2 regions of the Roseburia amylophila genome follow, and region 1 is predicted to be linked to the other one. Evidence: riboswitches for the same ligand, from Rfam matches in the RefSeq annotation. Region 1 holds a riboswitch; the other holds the start of a gene.
What was found. Region 1 has a riboswitch for ZMP and ZTP ahead of pflB (formate C-acetyltransferase). Riboswitches for the same ligand answer to the same signal wherever they lie in the genome.
Positions count from the first base shown of each region.

Region 2: linked by a shared signal. The riboswitch ahead of OCV43_RS04645 (IMP cyclohydrolase) and the one ahead of pflB (formate C-acetyltransferase) in region 1 are both predicted to bind ZMP and ZTP.

Region 1 is NZ_JAOQKI010000014.1:20,824-30,576, reverse strand. It holds gene OCV43_RS09800 (HD-GYP domain-containing protein) at 1-188, shown strand, start outside; partial or broken gene OCV43_RS14030 (hemerythrin domain-containing protein) at 175-375, shown strand; gene OCV43_RS09795 (NUDIX domain-containing protein) at 721-1,353, shown strand; gene OCV43_RS09790 (DEAD/DEAH box helicase family protein) at 1,350-4,121, shown strand; gene OCV43_RS09785 (type II CAAX endopeptidase family protein) at 4,118-4,981, opposite strand; gene OCV43_RS09780 (transporter substrate-binding domain-containing protein) at 5,229-6,026, shown strand; gene OCV43_RS09775 (amino acid ABC transporter permease) at 6,047-6,733, shown strand; gene OCV43_RS09770 (amino acid ABC transporter ATP-binding protein) at 6,723-7,463, shown strand; ZMP/ZTP riboswitch at 7,547-7,626, shown strand; gene pflB (formate C-acetyltransferase) at 7,822-9,753, shown strand, end outside.
Region 2 is NZ_JAOQKI010000005.1:124,250-134,002, reverse strand. It holds gene OCV43_RS04655 (nucleotidyltransferase) at 1-802, shown strand, start outside; gene OCV43_RS04650 (phosphoribosylaminoimidazolecarboxamide formyltransferase) at 1,344-2,522, opposite strand; gene OCV43_RS04645 (IMP cyclohydrolase) at 2,562-3,275, opposite strand; ZMP/ZTP riboswitch at 3,410-3,490, opposite strand; gene OCV43_RS04640 (glycosyltransferase family protein) at 3,533-4,726, opposite strand; gene OCV43_RS04635 (PFL family protein) at 4,751-6,115, opposite strand; gene OCV43_RS04630 (ACT domain-containing protein) at 6,220-6,504, opposite strand; gene OCV43_RS04625 (MBL fold metallo-hydrolase) at 6,540-7,337, opposite strand; gene OCV43_RS04620 (cell division FtsA domain-containing protein) at 7,358-9,547, opposite strand; gene coaE (dephospho-CoA kinase) at 9,540-9,753, opposite strand, start outside.

The DNA.
Region 1 (9,753 bases):
AATTAAATGAGCCGGAACGTATTATGGCATGTATTGATATTTATCAGGCATTAACCGAGGACAGACCATATAAGAAAGGTTTATCGCACGAAAAAACGTGTGAGATGCTCAATGACATGGCGCAGAAAGGTTTTGTTGATTCTGATATTTCCAGGAAAATTAGGGAATGTTTTGGTGGAATCTATTAATTATAAGAAGATATTTACACAGAAAGTTCAACATCAGGAATTTATACATAAACTTGATGAATTTATGGAACATCACAATGATGAGGTAGAAGATCAAGATGAACAGATTATGGGAATTTTAAAATATCTCACAGAGTGGTTAGTTAATCACATTCTGTATGTCGATGGTCAAATTCCAAAAGGCTGATATAGTAAGAAAGGCTGTTATTTTTCAGAGTAGCAGCTTTTTTATTTTGAATATAAAATATGACACATACACTTGACAATATGCATACGTAGAAGAAACGCATCAAGTGCTTGCTAAGCGAAACTTTGTGCTGGCAGTAAGAGGAGGTATCTTTGGTGATAAACCAACTGCTTACTATGACTTTGGAGAGTAGAAAGCGACAAGATAGCTGTTTATTGGATGAAATAGGACATTTCTTCCCCAAAACAGTATGTTTATGGTATACTAGCTATTAGTAATGCGATTTCAACCGACATTACATATTATGATGAGAAATTAATACAAAGGACTATTCTTTCACAGCTTATGATGCAGGTGCAGGGCAGTGCTGCCCGGGTAAATGGTGAAGGTACCTATACGGACAGCAGAGACCATGGTAAACAGTTTTCAGTGGGCAGATTAGGTAACTTTGACAAGAGCGAGGAAACGAAAATGACGGAAAGTAAGATACTTCTGGTATTAGATAAAAAGGATTATGAGGATGGCATGCCGGTATTTGAAAGAAAGTGCGTCCGGGCAATCATAGAAAAGAATGGAAAAATTGCAGTCCAGCGCGGCAGGGCAGGGGACTGCAAAATATTAGGCGGCGGCATGGATGGTGAGGAAGATTTTGAAATGGCACTCTCCAGAGAAGTATTAGAAGAGGGCGGATTGATATTATGCCCGGGAAGTATGCAGCTGTTGGGCGAGATAGAAGAAAAACGCCGTGATTTATTTGAAACAGATAAAATATATCACTGTCACACCTATTTCTTTGCCTGCACAGTTGAGGAGAGAACAACAGAACCGCATATGACAGAAAGCGAGAAGGCAAAAGGCTATCATCTGGAATGGATGACATCGGAAGAGATTGTAAAAGCAAATGAGCCATTTTCGAAGGAACCGTGGATATATCGCGATACTGCATTTATTAAAATGTTGATGGAGGGAAATTTATGAACACAGGATATGAGGGAATCCTGCAATTTCGGGGAAAGTGGAGAGATTATCAGGAAAGAGTACTCTTACATGCACAGCAGTATTTGAAGGATGGAAAGATACATATTGTGGCAGCACCGGGTTCCGGCAAGACTACACTTGGAATAGAACTGATTCGGAGGCTGGGAGCACCCTGCCTTATTTTTTCACCCAGCATTACCATCCGCCAGCAATGGCTGATGCGTATACAGGAGGGCTTCTTAACCGAAGAGGCAGATCCGCAGGAAATATTATCCAATAATTTGAAACAGATGAAACAGATGACTGCAACGACTTATCAGGCATTGTACAGTGCCATGAAGCGGGAGCAGGGCACACTGGAAGAGGACAGCGGGGAAGCGGCAGAGGAAGATGCAGCAGCCAGTGAAGCGGTGGATGGAGTAGATGCGGCAGACAGTAAAGTGGCAGCCGGCGGAGTGACAGAAGAAGCAGATGGAGAGAAGGAAACGGAGCAGGTTGACTACCGGGATTTCGATATTTTTAAGGCAGTAAAGGAAGCTGGTATTACAACAATTTGTCTGGATGAGGCACATCACCTTCGCAGTGAGTGGTGGAAGGCACTGGAGACTTTCTTAGACAAGCTGCCGGATGTGAAAATCATTGCATTGACAGCAACACCACCTTATGACAGTACACCAGCACAGTGGAAGCGTTATATCGATATGTGCGGACCGATTGATGAAGAAATCTTTACACCGGAACTGGTAAGAGAAGGAAGTCTCTGTCCGCATCAGGACTACGTTTATTTTAACTGGCCGACAAGAGAAGAGGAAGCATATGTCAGGGAGCATCAGAAGCGGATGCAGATGCAGGTGCAGAAAATGATGGCAGATGAGACATTGCGAAGAATCGTATCTTCCCATCAGGGGCTTATGCATCCGGAAGAATACAGTGAGCGGTTCTTAGATAAACCGGAGTATTTTACAGCGCTGCTGGTATACTGCCAGGCAAAAGGGATTCCATTTTCTGGTTATTTAAGGAAGCTCATCGGGACAAAGGGAAAACTGCCGGGGATGGATGCACACTGGATGGAAGTGTTACTGCAGGGTGTTCTTTATGAGGACAGAGAATCCTATACCATGATGGAAGCAGAGCGGGAAAGCCTGCTGCAGGAATTAAAAGAGGCAGGAGCCATCTACCGGAACAAGGTTGCACTGCGGGATAATGAAGCCATTAAAAAGGTACTTATGAAAAGCCAGGGAAAGATGGAGAGCATCCATACCATTGTGCAGGCTGAGTATGAGGCACTGGAAAATGATTTACGCCTTCTGGTTCTCTGCGATTATATTAAGAAAGACAAATTGCCGGAGATTGGAAGTAAAGATACACTGGTCACAGAGCTTGGTGCAGTGCCGATTTTTGAATATTTAAGGCGGCAGAACATGGCTGGAATCCGTCTTGGTGTGCTGAGTGGAACAGTGATAATAGTTCCAATGGAAGTCGAAGCAAAACTTCCGGAATTGCTGGCACAGTATGGCTGCAGCGGAACGTTAAATCCACTGGGAGATACCGGATACGGACAGCTTATGATAAAGGGAAAGAGCACCCACACCGTAGCTGTTGTGACGGAGTTATTCCGCCAGGGAGAGATTCATACATTGATTGGAACCAAGTCATTGCTGGGAGAAGGCTGGGATGCACCGTGCATCAATTCCCTGATACTGGCAACCTATGTAGGGTCTTTTATGCTGAGTAACCAGATGCGTGGAAGAGCAATCCGTACCGACAGAGAGCAGCCGGATAAGACCGGAAACATCTGGCATCTTGCCTGCATTTTTCCAAAAGAGCGAGGACAGCAGAGTAATACTGATGCAGAGGGCGATTATGAAATGTTGGAACGCCGGTTTGAATCATTTTTAGGAGTATCCTGCAGGGAAGATGTAATCGAAAGCGGAATCGGTCGGCTGGACATTCCAAAGATAACATCAAAATATGAGGTAGATAAAGCAAACCGCATGATGCTTGAGCGTGCAAAGGACAGAAATGCATTGAGGCAGCGATGGAACCAGTCCTTACAGGAAGTGCGAAATCAGATGGAAATAGAACAGATAGATGAAATTGCAGCAAAAGAAATAGAAACCGGATATATCTTTATTAATGCGGTCTGTATAGAAATCATACAGGTGATACTTGCAATACTCTTAATGAGTGGAAGAATGATGGCACAGAAGCTTGGTAATCATCCGGCTTTCCTGTTACTTGGAATTGCGCTGTTAGCCGCATTTGCCGGAATTGTCTATCAGGGGATACGTCTGTTTAAATTCAGCACCCCGGCAAGACGGATGAAACAGCTTAGCGAAGCAATGCTAGATGCATTGAGGGAATGCGGGGAATTAGAGGATGGTGCCCATTGCAGGACAGAAGTAGAATCCTTTAATGGATTTGTGGTAGGTACCTGGCTTAAAGGTGGAACCACCAGAGATAAGACAACCTATTCTGCCTGCATGGAAGAATTGTGGGGTGTTATTGATAACCCAAGGTATCTTCTTATCCGGGAAAAAATCTTTGGCACATCAAGAGAGTGTTACAGTGTCCCGGAAATATTCGGAAGACAAAAGGAGCGTGCCCTGATTTTTGAAAAGCATATGAAAAGGGCTCTTGGACCATACCATGTGGTATATACAAGAACCCCGGAAGGACGAAAATTATTATTAAAAGAGCGGACACGCTCCTTTGTAAATCAAAACCAGAGCCTTTTGCAGGGAAAGAAAATTGCAAAAGGATATTAAGAATAATAAGAATTTTCAATTTTGGGATATTTTTTATTTACTCCAAAGAAAAAGAGGAACAGTCCTGCAACCAGTAGTCCGGCACCAACAAAGAACCACAGGAAGAAGAACGGAACGGTATCTGCTTTATACATAAACCAGTCCGGGGAGAAGGTTCCCCAGATGTTAAAGAGGATATGGAAAAGCATGGAAGGATAAATGCTGCGGCTTTTCTCGCAGATAAATCCAAGAACAATTCCTACCACAAAAGCATAAACACCCTGAATCATATTCATATGGAACACACCAAAGAGCAGTGCCTGCAAGAAGTTAGCAACCCAGAAAGGCATTGCTCTTTTTGCATATTTCAAAGTCAGTCCACGGAAAATCAGTTCTTCACAGACAGGTCCAATCAGAACGGAATAGAGAACCAGAATCAGGGAAGGCTCATCCAGTCCCACCGATTCTACCAGGTTACTGTAATATTCCAGCCAGTGCGGGTTAATGGCTGCGGTAAAAGATACAATGTAATTGGTAATATACTGTAATCCTACTGCAGTAATAAGAATGCCGAAGATAACCGGAATATTAAATGGTTTCCGTACATTTTCCGGTTCTGTCGGCCGGAACTTTTTATAATACCAGCAGGCAAATACCACAAGGGCAACAGTACCGTAGGCTGCACTGACACCGGCATTAAAATTGGCGGTGGAAATAATATTTAAAAATGCATCCATACAGTCATCGATAGAAGTTGCCCCTTTGGTATAAAAACCACCCAGCAGAGCAAGCCCTACTGCCGGAATGGAGATAAGCTGCTGCAGGCCAAATGCCAGCAGAGCCGGAAGAAAACAGAACATAATTCTGCCAAATCGCTTCATGAAAAAACCTCCTCAAGTATCATCGCTTTTCTTGGCACATTATAACAATTATGAAGCGAATATGCAAACTACTGAGGTACCGCCTGTTTAAAAATACATGGAAAAATGTATTTTTAAATGCAGATAAATACTCTCCGGGTACTTGTGAAATAGGCGGAATCATGCTATACTAGGCGTTATGTTGATATATTTTATGATGTTGTATGAAATATAAATTCACATAATTATAATCAGAGGAGGAATAAATATGAAGAACATGAAGAAATTTGCAGCACTTTTATTAACTGCAGCAATGACAGTAGCAATGGTAGGATGTGGCTCATCTGTAGCTGCAAACACAGTAAATTCCAAGGATGACCTTCCGGGAAAGAAAATCGGTGTTCAGCTTGGAACAACCGGAGATGCCGATGCAACAGCATATGAGGACGAAGGAAGCACCGTAGAGCGTTACAACAAAGGTTCTGATGCAATCCAGGCATTAAAGACCGGTAAGATCGACTGTGTAATCATCGACAAGCAGCCAGCAGAGGCATTTGTTGAGAAGAATGATGACTTGAAAATCTTAGATGACACCTTTGATGCAGAGGAATATGCAATCTGTATCGCAAAAGATAATACAGATTTAACAGACGAATTCAACAAAGCAATCGAAGAGTTAAAAGCAGATGGAACAATCGATACTATCATCAGCAACTATATTGGTGATGAAACAGGAGAGCATCCATATGAGACTCCGGAGGGAACAGAATATCCAAACGGAAAACTTACCATGGCAACCAATGCGCAGTTTGAGCCATACGAATATTATGATGGTGACAACGTAGTTGGTATCGATGCAGATATCGCAAAAGCAATCTGTGACAAGCTTGGTTATGATTTAGAGATTGAAGATATGGAATTTGATGCAATCATCGCAGCAGTATCTTCCGGTAAAGCAGATTTTGGTGCAGCAGGAATGACTGTAAAAGAAGACCGTCTTAAGAACATTGACTTTACAGATACTTATGCAACAGCAAGCCAGGTTATTGTAGTAAGAAATAAATAATCGGTATAGGAGGAAAGACCTTGAGCGATTTTTTAAGCAGCTTTCAACAGGATTTTATAGAGAAAGACAGATATCTTTATCTGTTACGTGGTCTTGGCAATACACTGCTTATTGCAGTGCTTGCAGTACTTCTGGGTATTGTGGTTGGATTTTTAGTCGCAATTATCCGTTCCACCCATGATAAACATGGTGGATTAAATGTTTTGAATTTTATATGTAAAATGTATCTTACCATATGGCGTGGAACCCCTACGATGGTACAGCTTTTGATTATGTACTATATTATTCTGGTTGCACTCGATAATAAGATTGCAGTGGCTGTAATCGCTTTTGGTTTGAATTCGGCTGCCTATGTAGCAGAGATTGTACGTTCCGGAATCATGTCTGTAGACGAAGGACAGTTTGAAGCTGGACGAAGCCTCGGATTGAATTATTCGCAGACCATGCGTCTGATTATACTGCCACAGGCATTTAAGAATGTACTTCCTGCTCTGGCAAATGAGTTTATTACTTTACTGAAAGAGACTTCCATCAGTGGATATATTGCAATCCCGGATTTGACAAAGGGCGGCGATATCATCCGTAGCCAGACTTATGACCCATTCTTACCATTGTTCGGGGTTGCAATTATCTACCTGATAATCGTTATGATTTTAACGGCTGGTGTACATAAACTGGAAACGAGGTTGAGAACAAATGAGCGATAAGAAGGTATTGATTGAAGTAAAGGATTTGTGTAAATCCTTTGGAAATGTAAATGTATTAAATGGTATCTCCACAGAAATCGCCCAGGGAGAGGTAGTAGCCATCATCGGACCATCCGGTTGTGGTAAATCCACATTCTTACGTTCCTTAAATCTTTTAGAGGAACCGACTTCCGGTGTGATTACTTTTGAAGGAACAGATATCACGGATAAATCCGTAGACATCAACAAGATGCGTCAGAAGATTGGAATGGTATTCCAGCAGTTCAATCTGTTCCCAAATTATACCGTAAAAGGAAATATCATGCTGGCACCGGTTCAGACCGGACTTATGAATAAGGAAGAGGCATCTAAGCGTGCGGACGAGCTTTTGATGAGAGTCGGACTGTCTGATAAAGCAGATACCTATCCCGCAATGCTTTCCGGTGGACAGAAACAGCGTATTGCAATTGCAAGAGCACTGGCAATGAATCCGGATGTCATGTTATTTGACGAGCCGACTTCCGCACTGGATCCGGAAATGGTAGGAGAAGTTCTTGAAATTATGAAAGAACTGGCACAGGACGGAATGACCATGGTAGTGGTAACGCACGAAATGGGATTTGCAAGAGAAGTGGCAAGCCGTGTCATGTTTATCAATGAAGGACAGATTCAGGAAGAGAATACACCGGCAGAATTCTTCGCCAATCCACAGAATCCGCGTCTTTGCGACTTCCTTTCCAAAGTATTGTAGCGAAAGAACAGATAAAACGGAAAAAATAGTTGATAAAAAGTTTTCACAAGCTATTGCAATCAGAAAAGAAATAGTCTATGATAAAACCGTTATATGACTGACGGATAAGTGGAAAAACCACATGAAGTATAACGAAAACGAGCCGACCGTCTGGGCGATGAACCTGGAGGACTGGCTCGTTTTCTTTTGTGTATGTTATTTTGAACATCAAAAGATATTGACAAAAAAATAATGGTCAGTATATACTAACTACAGTTAAACAAGACTAATTCAAGCCGATGAATAAAAAGTCTGTTGACAGTAAATTTAGTAACCATTCAGTGTTCATACTGAATACATTTTTTAGGAGGATATCGTAATGATTGAAATGAAAGAGTGGGATGGATTCGAAGGACGTCTCTGGAAAGAGGAAATCAATGTTCGTCAGTTTATTCAGGACAACTACACTCCATATGATGGAGATGAGAGCTTTTTAGCTGAGCCGACAGATGCAACCAACAAGCTATGGGGGGCACTTCAGAAATTACAGAAAGAAGAGCGTGCCAAGGGCGGCGTTCTTGATATGGAGACAGAGGTTGTAACCGGAATTACAGCTTATGGTCCGGGATATATTGATGAAAATTTAAAAGATTTAGAGCAGGTAGTTGGTCTTCAGACTGATAAACCATTAAAGAGAGCTTTCATGCCATATGGTGGAATCAAGATGGCTGTTCAGGCATGTGAGACCTACGGTTATGAAGTAAATGATAAATTAAAAGAAATTTTCACCAAGTATCATAAGACACACAATACAGCAGTATTTGATGCTTATACACCGGAAATGATGAAGGTTCGTCATGCTAAGATTTTAACAGGTCTTCCGGATACCTACGGTCGTGGACGTATTGTAGGTGATTACCGCCGTGTAGCATTATACGGACTGGATTACTTAATCGCTGAGAAGAAGAAAGACAAAGCCAACTGCGGATGCGGACAGATGACAGATGATGTCATCCGTTTAAGAGAAGAAATTGCAGAGCAGATTAAATGTCTGGAAGACATGAAGAAACTGGCTGAGATTTACGGATATGATATTTCAAGACCTGCAACCAATGCAAAAGAGGCTGTTCAGTGGTTATACTTCGGATACCTTGCAGCAATCAAGACACAGAACGGTGCAGCAATGTCAGTAGGACGTGTTTCTACTTTCCTTGATATTTATATTAAGAGAGATATGGATAAGGGAATTCTTACCGAGCAGCAGGCTCAGGAGCTGATTGACCATTTCACAATGAAACTTCGTATGGTTAAATTCGCACGTATTCCTTCTTATAACCAGTTATTCTCCGGTGACCCTGTATGGGCAACCCTTGATGTAGCAGGAACAGGTGTAGACGGACGTTCCATGGTAACCAGGACAGACTTCCGTTTCCTTCATACTTTAGAGAATATGGGACCGGCACCGGAACCAAACCTTACTGTATTCTATTCATCCAGACTGCCACAGACCTTCCGTGATTATGCAGCACGTATCTCGATTGAAACAAGCTCAATCCAGTATGAAAACGATGATGCAATGAAACCGGTATGGGGCGATGATTATGCAATCTGCTGCTGTGTATCTGCTACACAGACAGGTAAAGAGATGCAGTTCTTCGGCGCTCGTGCAAACCTTGCAAAATGTCTGCTTTACGCAATCAACGGTGGTGTTGATGAGAAATCAGGCGAGCAGGTAGGACCAAACTACGCACCAATTACAGCGGAATATCTTGACTATGATGAAGTAATGGCAAAATATGACAAGATGATGGACTGGTTAGTAGACATCTATGTAAATACACTGAACCTGATTCAGTATATGCATGATAAATATTACTATGAAGCAGCAGAGCTTTCTCTGATGGATACCGACTTAAAGAGAACCTTTGCAACCGGTATTGCAGGATTTTCACATGTTATTGATTCTCTTTCTGCAATCAAATATGCAAAAGTAAAAGTCGTACGTGATGAGAACGGACTTGCAAAAGACTTCGAAATCGAAGGAGACTTCCCGAAGTACGGAAATGATGATGACCGTGCAGATGAAATCGGAGTATGGCTGCTTAAGACTTTCATGGATAAATTAAAGAAACATCATACTTATCGTGATTCTGAGCCTACAACTTCTATCCTTACCATTACTTCTAACGTAGTATATGGTAAAGCAACCGGAGCTATGCCGGATGGACGTAAAGCCGGCGAACCGCTTTCACCGGGAGCTAACCCATCTTACGGTGCAGAACAGAACGGACTTTTAGCTTCCTTAAACTCT
Region 2 (9,753 bases), on a different contig from region 1:
AGCCAACCAGCAAATCCCGGCCGATGAACTTGCCTGCCTTTTAAATGAGCCAAATAATATTCTTGCTATTGAATATTTAAAAGCGATTCAGGCTCAGAATGCCGCCATCACCCCTTATCTGATTCAGCGGACCGGAGACGGCTATCACGAAGCGGCACTTAACAGCAGTCTTTCCTCTGCCACTGCCATAAGAAAAGAACTTCTTTCAAACGGCTGGAATGACATCACTACATTAAATCCATATCTGCCGGAAGCTGCTTATTCTATTTTAAAAGAATATCTTAATCTTTATCCGCCGCTTTCTGCTAATGATTTTTCTGCTCCGCTCTCTTACCTTCTGTTACAGCAGAGTGAAGCACAACTGGCTTTCTGTGGTGATTCCAATGAAGCAATTGCCCACCGGATAAAAAATTTGCAAAAACAGTTTCATTCCTTTGAGCAGTTCTGCCAGTTACTGAAAACAAAGGATATGACTTATACCAGAATCAGCCGGATTTTCACTCACCTTCTGCTTCAGATTACAGCTGAAGATTATCGTTTGGGAAAATCCTTAGATTACATTCCTTATCTTCGTATCTTAGGATTCCGCAAGGACGCCTCCCGGCTCCTCACGATTTTAAGCAATTATGCGGATGTTCCAATGATTTCTAAGAGTGCCAACGCAGCCTCTATGCTATCTTCTGATGCTGCACGCCTTTTTGATCTGGATGTCTTTGCCGGAGAATTATATGAAAACATCCTGTCCGGAAAAACCGGGCAGGATGCCAGAAGCGAGTTTGTACGCAATATTGTAAGGGTGTGAATTTGCCGTGCCGTCTGATTTCACCATTTGGTTGGTGGAAAAATCAAAAGAGCGTTTGATAAAAAGATTTTGCCATCAAAAAGAGGTGTCTGGTTCCTGACACAAAATTCCGCAGTTACTAAGCAGTTTTTTTCTTTTTGAGATTAAAACAGTCTTTCCAATGTTTGACAAGATGTCTGTACGGTTCGCCGAAGTACGGATGCATAATAAAGGCTGTTAGGGGCACTTGGAATTTCGTCTGGCAACAGGCAACGCTGGCACAGGGATGTGCCAGCAAGGCGCATTTGAACATGGATGTGAATTTGCGCCGGTTGCCAGACAAACCAAAATTTTAAATTGAAATTCCTAGTGCCCCTTGCAGGCTTTATAGAGCATCCGTACCCGACGGACAGTGCAGACATCCAGTCAAAGCAACGGAAAGACTGCTTACATTCAAGAAAAACAAACTGCTAAGAACTGCTGAAATTTTATATCAAAGGAATCCAGCACCTCTTTTGACAGCAAAATCTTATCTTTCAAATCCTATCTGATTTTCCAGCTCTTAGTGGTGGAACAGACGGATTCCGGTAAAGCTCATCACCATACCATATTTGTTACAGGTTTCGATTACATGGTCATCACGGATAGATCCGCCCGGCTGTGCTACATACTGCACGCCACTTCTGTGGGCGCGCTCGATGTTATCTCCAAATGGGAAGAACGCATCAGAGCCAAGAGATACTCCGGTATTCTTATCTAACCATGCACGTTTTTCTTCTGCCGTAAATACAGCAGGTCTGGTCTTAAATATCTTCTCCCATTCGCCATCTGCAAGTACGTCCATATAATCCTCGCCAATGTAAAGGTCGATTGCATTATCACGGTCAGCTCTGCGGATTTTATCTAAAAATGGCAGATTCAGTACCTGTGGAGACTGGCGCAACCACCAGTTATCTGCTTTGGAGCCTGCTAATCTGGTACAGTGGATACGGGACTGCTGTCCGGCACCGATACCGATTGCCTGTCCGTCTTTTACATAACATACGGAGTTAGACTGTGTATATTTTAAAGTAATCATGGAAATTGCCAGATCTCTCTTTGCTGATTCCGGCAGCTCTTTGTTTTCTGTTACAATATTGTCAAAGAAATGCTCGTCAATATTTAACTCATTTCTTCCCTGCTCAAAGGTAACGCCAAATACCTGTTTCCGCTCGATTGGGTCTGGAATATAGTCAGGATCAATTTCAATGACATTGTAATTGCCATTTTTCTTTGCTTTTAAAATTTCTAATGCGTCATCATCATAGCCCGGTGCAATAACTCCATCAGATACTTCTCTTTTAATTAAAAGTGCGGTTGCTTTATCACAGACATCAGAAAGAGAAATGAAATCTCCGAAAGAGGACATACGGTCAGCGCCTCTTGCTCTTGCATATGCATTGGCAATCGGTGTAAATTCTACATCCATGTCATCTACCCAGTAAATCTTACGCTCTACGTCAGAAAGCGGAAGTCCCACTGCTGCACCTGCTGGAGAAACATGTTTAAAAGAAGTGGCTGCCGGAAGCCCGGTTGCTTTCTTTAATTCTTTTACTAACTGCCAGCCATTGAATGCGTCTAAGAAGTTAATATAACCTGGTTTACCATTTAATACTTTGATTGGCAATTCGCCATTTTCCATGTAAATTCTGGATGGTTTCTGATTTGGGTTACAACCATATTTTAATTCTAATTCTTTCATTTTATTTTCCTCTCTCGCACGAATCTTATTCACAAAATCTTATTTGTTCTTGTTTACAATGCGGCTTTCATATTTTCCGGTTTCAATATCAATATATCTTACAAATAAAGATACCTTATTGTCTGCATTCAGTTTATTCCATACCAGTTCGGTAAATGCATCAATGTCATCTCCGATATCAACCAGTACCGGCTCGCCCTCAAAGCTTGGTAATGGATTGCCATCATTCATATAAGTATGAATGAAATGTCCTTCCCCAGCTACCGGATTCTCATAAGCAAATGTATAACGGTTGCAGGCATCCGGATTACCATTGTTGCTCTTTAAAATAGACATTGCATAATTGTATTTTCCATCTTCCACATGCATGATTCCGGAAATACGCGGTGTATAGTTAGGTGCGTCCGGCTCAAATTCTCTGGTTCTTAATGCCTGTTCGAAGGTCTGCTGTTTATCCATCAGTTCATAAATGGTATCTGTCTGGTCTCCATTGGTTACAATGGTCTTATTGCCCAGTACACGAACCGGTGCATAAATAATAAGACTTGGGTCACTTAATTTTGCAGGGTCAAATGCCTGGGTACGGATTCCTTCTCCATCCTCAACAAATACACGGTTACGGCTGTTCTCGCTTCTTCCCATGATAAAATAAGCAGTTACCGCATACTTTCCATTCTTCGACTTTCCAATTACAATTCCTCTTCCCGGATAAGTAGTGCTTCCAAGTTCTTCTGCTAATGAAGTCATCTTCATTTTTGTTCCTCCTTCTTACGCTCCATGTAATTTTTAAAGTTGCTGCAGCTTTCGTCAAAGTCTCTTTCTCTTTCGAATTTTTCCTGTGACTTTTCCTGTTTGCATGCATAAAAAATACCGACACGTATCCCGAGCTTAACTGCCCAGACGGTCGGCTTTCTCAGGTCATACTTCATGTGGTTATTCCCACGGTTCCGTCAGTCATATGACCTGAATTTAGTAAAACATATTCCAAAACACTTGTCAAGGAATTCTTCCTATAAGAACTCTCTCAGACGTTCTGCACGGTTCGCCCAGGTATCTTCCTTAAGTGCCCGTTCATAAGAATATTCTATGATTTCTTTCATTTTCTTCGGATGTCCCAGCATGGATAATACCTGTTCCGGCAATGCATCCAGATGCTCTAACTCATAAAATGCCAGATCTTTTCCATCGCAGAAACGCTCCTTTAAATAAATGCTGCCATCTGTCAGGGATACTGCTTTATTTAACATGGCTGTAAAAATTCTGTCATGGGCTCCATCCTTAAACCACGGCATGGTATTCAATGCAATCTTGGTATTCCGGATGATTTTTACGCATTCGGCAGAATCAAGCTGCCTTCCGTTTAAAATAAGATTCTCCGGATGTTTTACCTTAAGATTCTCCCACCCTTTACCAAAAACATGTACCCGTACTCCATTGTCTACCAATGTCCGCACCGTTTCTCCACGGAAATAAGTCCGGTTATACATATCCAAAAAAAGCATTCCTGCAAAGCATGCCATCAGCTCCCGCTCCGTTACTTCCGGAATCTCCCGGCGGACAAAATGCTCCATGGCAGAATCTAACGGCTCTGACGGATGCAGGCGGAGATAATTTAATATCTCATGATAGAAATCAATATATTCCTTCGTCTGGCTGGTAAAATGCTCTTCAATTGCCGGAAGATGCACATAGTTTGCGATAAAACCCACTTCATATTCCCGGTTCTCATATGGAATAAAGTCTGTCGAAATACGTTCTTCCTTATCCATCAGAAAATTCCCTGCCAATGGTAAAAAATGACAGGGAATTCCTTTATAAAACCGTTTCATATAAGAAATATGCTGACGGTCGATGCAGAACACAGTCAGATTCGGAATTGTCTCATCAAGCTGCTTATGATAATACAACGGATGGTCCACAAGAATGCAATAGACCGGAATATTTCTGCTGGCAAAGACAGACTGAGACTCTGTCTCCAACAGGAACTCCTCTCCGCTTAATCCGATAAAGTTAAAGGTAATGACTGCGGTCTCGCCACTTTTTAAAAAGCGGCTTAATCGTTTCGTGTCAGCATATTCTGCCTGAATGTCAAAGAAGAAAATCTGATATCCCATCTTGCGAAATGACGCTGCCATCTCATGTGAAAAATAAGTTAATGTTTCTACGCCTCGTTCAAAAAACACAAGTTTACGGATATCACTCATTTTCTTTCTCCATTTCAAAAAATCCTAGTTCTTAAAGCTGTGAATTGGTGCAGGAATTCTTCCCCCACGGTTGATAAATGCATCACAGGAATACTGGTTTACCGGCATAATCGGTGCATAGCCGAATAATCCACCAAATTCTACAGTATCACCTACTCCCTTTCCGATTACCGGAATCAGACGGGCTGCTGTAGTCTTCTGGTTAATCATTCCAAGTGCCATTTCATCTGCAATAATACCGGAAATGGTAGTTGCCTTGGTATCACCCGGAATTGCAATCATATCGAGACCTACGGAACATACACAAGTCATTGCTTCTAATTTCTCCAGTGTAATGGCATTTGCCTGTACTGCATTAATCATTCCCTGGTCTTCGCTGACCGGAATAAATGCACCACTTAAACCACCAACATAAGAAGATGCCATTACACCGCCCTTCTTAACCTGGTCATTTAAAAGAGCAAGGGCTGCTGTCGTTCCCGGTGCACCTGCATATTCAAGACCAATTTCACAAAGAATATCTGCTACACTGTCTCCGATTGCAGGAGTTGGTGCCAGAGATAAATCTACAATACCAAATGGAATATTTAAAATTCTCGACGCTTCCTGTGCTACAAGCTGACCTACACGGGTTACTTTAAATGCAGTCTTCTTGATGGTCTCACATAATACTTCAAAGTTCTCTCCACGGACTTTTTCCAGTGCAGTCTTTACAACACCCGGTCCGCTGACACCAACATTGATTACCGCATCTGCCTCTGTTACACCATGGAATGCGCCTGCCATAAACGGGTTGTCATCCGGTGCATTACAGAATACAACCAGTTTCATACAGTCTACAGAATCTCTGTCCTTAGACTGCTCTGCCACCTCTAAGAGAATCTCTCCCATTAATTTTACAGCATCCATGTTAATTCCGGTCTTTGTGGATGCAAGATTTACAGAACTGCAGACTCTTTCGGTACGGCAAAGTGCCATTGGAATAGAACGGATTAAAAGCTCATCTGCCTTTGTCATTCCCTTGGATACCAGTGCAGAATATCCACCAATCAGGTTTACTCCTACTGCTTTGGCTGCTGCATCCATAGTATCTGCAATGGTTGCAAAATCTTCCGGTGTCTTGCAGGCTGCCCCGCCAACCAGTGCAATTGGTGTAACGGAAATTCTTTTATTTACGATTGGGATTCCAAATTCCTGCTCAATCTGATTTCCTGCTGATACCAGATCCTTTGCCACTGTAGTAATTTTCTTATAAATGTTATCGTTTAACTTCTTTAAATCAGAATCAATACAATCCAAAAGACTGATTCCAATGGTAATGGTACGGACATCTAAGTTCTCATGCTCCACCATTTTATTGGTTTCGCTTACTTCCATTATATTAATCATTTTTTGTCTCCTATATTCTGCCTTTCTACGCAGCTCATTTCCTGTATTTTCATTGATACGCCTTAGTGACCTGCCAACAGCAGTTCCCTTTTATGTAAGTCGTATTAAATTCTGTGCATCATATCAAAGATTTCTTCTCTCTGACATTTGATGGTAACACCGATTTCCTCACCTAATTTTTCCAGTGCTGCAGAACACTCAGCAAATGGTGTTTTGGATGTATTTAAATCAACAATCATCATCATATTGAAGAATCCGTCAATGATAGTCTGTGAAATATCCAGTACATTGATATGCTGTTCTGATAAATAAGTACAAACTTTTGCGATAATTCCTACAGTATCTTTTCCTACTACAGTAATAATTGTCTTGCTCTGTGTCTTTTCCATTTTGTTCTCCTCTTATTTTTGCTTTCTTAATATTCTTAAATCCGGATAAGCTCAGACACTTCGTCCCGCTTTGCTACCTGGATTGGAAAATCATTTCCGTGGTACGGGTTCTCACCCTGTTCTACTTCCTGGCGCACTGTCTCATATGCCAGTTCTGCCAGATTATTTTCCTTGCTCAGATGCCCCAATACTACTTTTTTAAACTTATCATGCAGAAGCTGCCCTAAAAATTGTCCACTGCTCTCATTGGAAAGATGTCCTCTGTCCCCTAATATCCGCTGTTTCAGAGGATAAGGATAACTGCCCACCTGAAGCATACGCACATCATGATTTGCTTCTAACAATAATACATCTAAATCCTGCAGCTTGTCTATAAGATAATTGTCATATTTCCCCAAATCGGTAATGACCGCCATCTTTTTATCTGACTGTTTCATGATGTATGCCACCGGATTTGCGGCATCATGGGAAATGGATACCGGCTCCACCGTAATATCTCCAATCTGAAATTCCACTCCGGCTTCGATAGGATGAAACAAGGTCTCATCTACTTTTCCCACACTGGAAATCCCTTTGACTGCCTCAATGGTCTCTGCCGTGGCATAGATTGGAATTCCATATTTTCTTGCTACCACGCCAAGACCGGAAATGTGATCTGAATGTTCGTGGGTCACAAGCAGTGCCTGCATTTCCGCGGTTTTCAAACCGATACTGTTTAATCCTGCTTCAATGCGCTTTCCACTGATTCCGGCATCAATCATCAGATGGCTGCTTTCTGTTCCTGCGTAGATACAGTTTCCACTGCTTCCACTTGCAATACTGCATAATTCCATTTTCTTATGTCTCTTTCTATTTAGTAATTCTCTTTCCAGTACACTTCAATTTTATCGCCATCCTGCAATACCTGTGTATACTGGGCATCCATGCCATTAATTAAAGTTACAATTGCTCTTCCATGGGATGCTGACAAATCAAAATCAATATAATCAAAAATATCCACGAATACATATTCTTCTTTGCCACTTAAAGTAATTTCCTGATTGTTTGCAATAATATGTAATTCTTTGCTTTCCGGCTCTGCACCTGCCGTTTGAATGCCATCTGCAACATTTTCATCCGCAGCATTTTCGCCTGTCACAGATTCAGCTGCCTCAGAAGCTTCTGTCTCATGAACTTCAGCTGCACTGTCTGTGCTTTCTTCTATTGAAGCTTCTTCTTCCGGTCCGGCATCAAATCTGTGGTCTGCCTGTCCATAGGAAATATGACGTTCACCGCTTTCATAGGCAGAAGCACTCCATTCGATTTCAAAGTTCTCATAGCAAAGGGAACCCATATCTGCCGGTTTTCCATTTAAGATAATTCCGGCTTCTTCATCAATCCGCACATCCATAAACTCTGCCAGCTGTCCAATGGTATAGAAGTTTCTGGTTTCGATTTCGTCCCCTTCCTGAATAACATAATTAGAAGGTTCAAGGCTTCCATTGACCTGAACAAATTTCGGGCAGGTAATATTGATGCCATTGACCTGGAAGGTAATGGTGGAGGATGTATATTCATCTAACTGTTCAATCGTAGATACGGCTTCTTTTCCAATGGTAGAGGCTTCTATGGTAATCTCGGAATTCGGAACCAGTGGTGTATTGATGCTGACTACTCTTCCGTCCACTTTAACAATGGCAGATTCTCCCGGTTCTCCACGGACGATTCTCGGCTTGCCATTTACGGTAAACTCCACTGCCTTGCCCCGTCTTGGGAACAGCGCTTCATTCGGGAAGCCCGCCTGCAATGCTGCATCCACAATGGTAAGATGGCTGTTATCATAAAGCTTTAAGCGTTCTCCGTTAAACCGGACCATAATGAAATTATTCTTCTGGTCATAATAATTAAGACAGATTCCAATCGGCGTTACCAGTAATGGGTCTTTCTTAATCTCTTCCTGTGCAAAATGAACCTCTTTTAAAACTTCTTCTCCACGTAATGCCACACGTTCTCTTGGAATTTCAAGCTTGTCTGCAAGCATTTCCGTAAATCCGTGGATTTTGCCGCCGCCGCCAACTACGAAGGCTGCGCTGACCGATTTATCACCATTTAACTCTTTGATTTTCTCTGCTACCTCAGTAGTAATCTTATCTACCGTATCATGGGTTAAATCCCAGATTTCTTCAGATGGAATCGTATGGGTAATGCTCATGATATCTGTAAATTCCACTTCATCCGCCATACCGGATGTCAGCTTCATATGTTCTGCCATATTAAAATCCACCAGATAATGCTGTACAATTAATTCGGTCAGCTCATCTCCGGCATAAGGAATCATGCCATATGCAATAATGCTTCCGTCTCTGGTGACACAGATGTCGGATGTTCCGGCTCCCACATCAACCAGTGCAATATTTAACATTCGAAAAGCCTCCGGAATTGCTACGTTGATTGCAGCAATAGGCTCCAAAGTCAGATTGGCAACATTTAATCCAGCCTGCCCTACTGCGGAATACAGACCATCTACAACGTCCTCCGGCAGGAAGGTTACGATAATATCCTCCGAAATTTTCTCTGCCTTATGTCCTTCTATATTGGAAAAGACTTCATCATTGATATAATATTTTACAACAGAATATCCCACACAGTAAAATTTGTAACGGGTATCATTCCTCTCTTTTAAAATCTGCTGGGCATGGTCTACTCCCAGTAAATCCAGAGTATGTATATGTTCTGCAGTTACTACGGTCTCTTCTGCGAATTCATATTCCACGCTGGTGGTCACGGTTTTCAGTACACGGCCAGCGGCAGCAATGCAGACATCTGTAAGCTTTGCCTCTAACTGCCCTTCTAATTCTGCCTTTACTTCTGCAATTGTTCTGCCTACTCTTCCAATGTCATGAATCTGACCATCCAGCATAGCTCTGGTTTCATGCTCTTTCATATACTGGGCTGCCACATAGAAGTCTTTGCCTTCCCGATATCCAACTGTTCCAACTACGTTTCTTGTTCCGATATCCAAGCCAAATACAAATTGATTTGCATTCTGTTCTGCATTATCCATTGGTATTTTCTCCCTCATTCTCTATTATCGTTCTTACCTGTGCAATGGTTTCTTCCGTCGTACCATTATTATCAATTACCACTTTGCAATGTCTGCGGTATTCGTTCTCGCAAAGCTGGCTTTCAAACATTTCACTGATTTTTTCATCACTGTAGCCTCTCGACTGCTTCAGCCTTGCTCTGCGATTCTCCTCTGAAGTATAAATA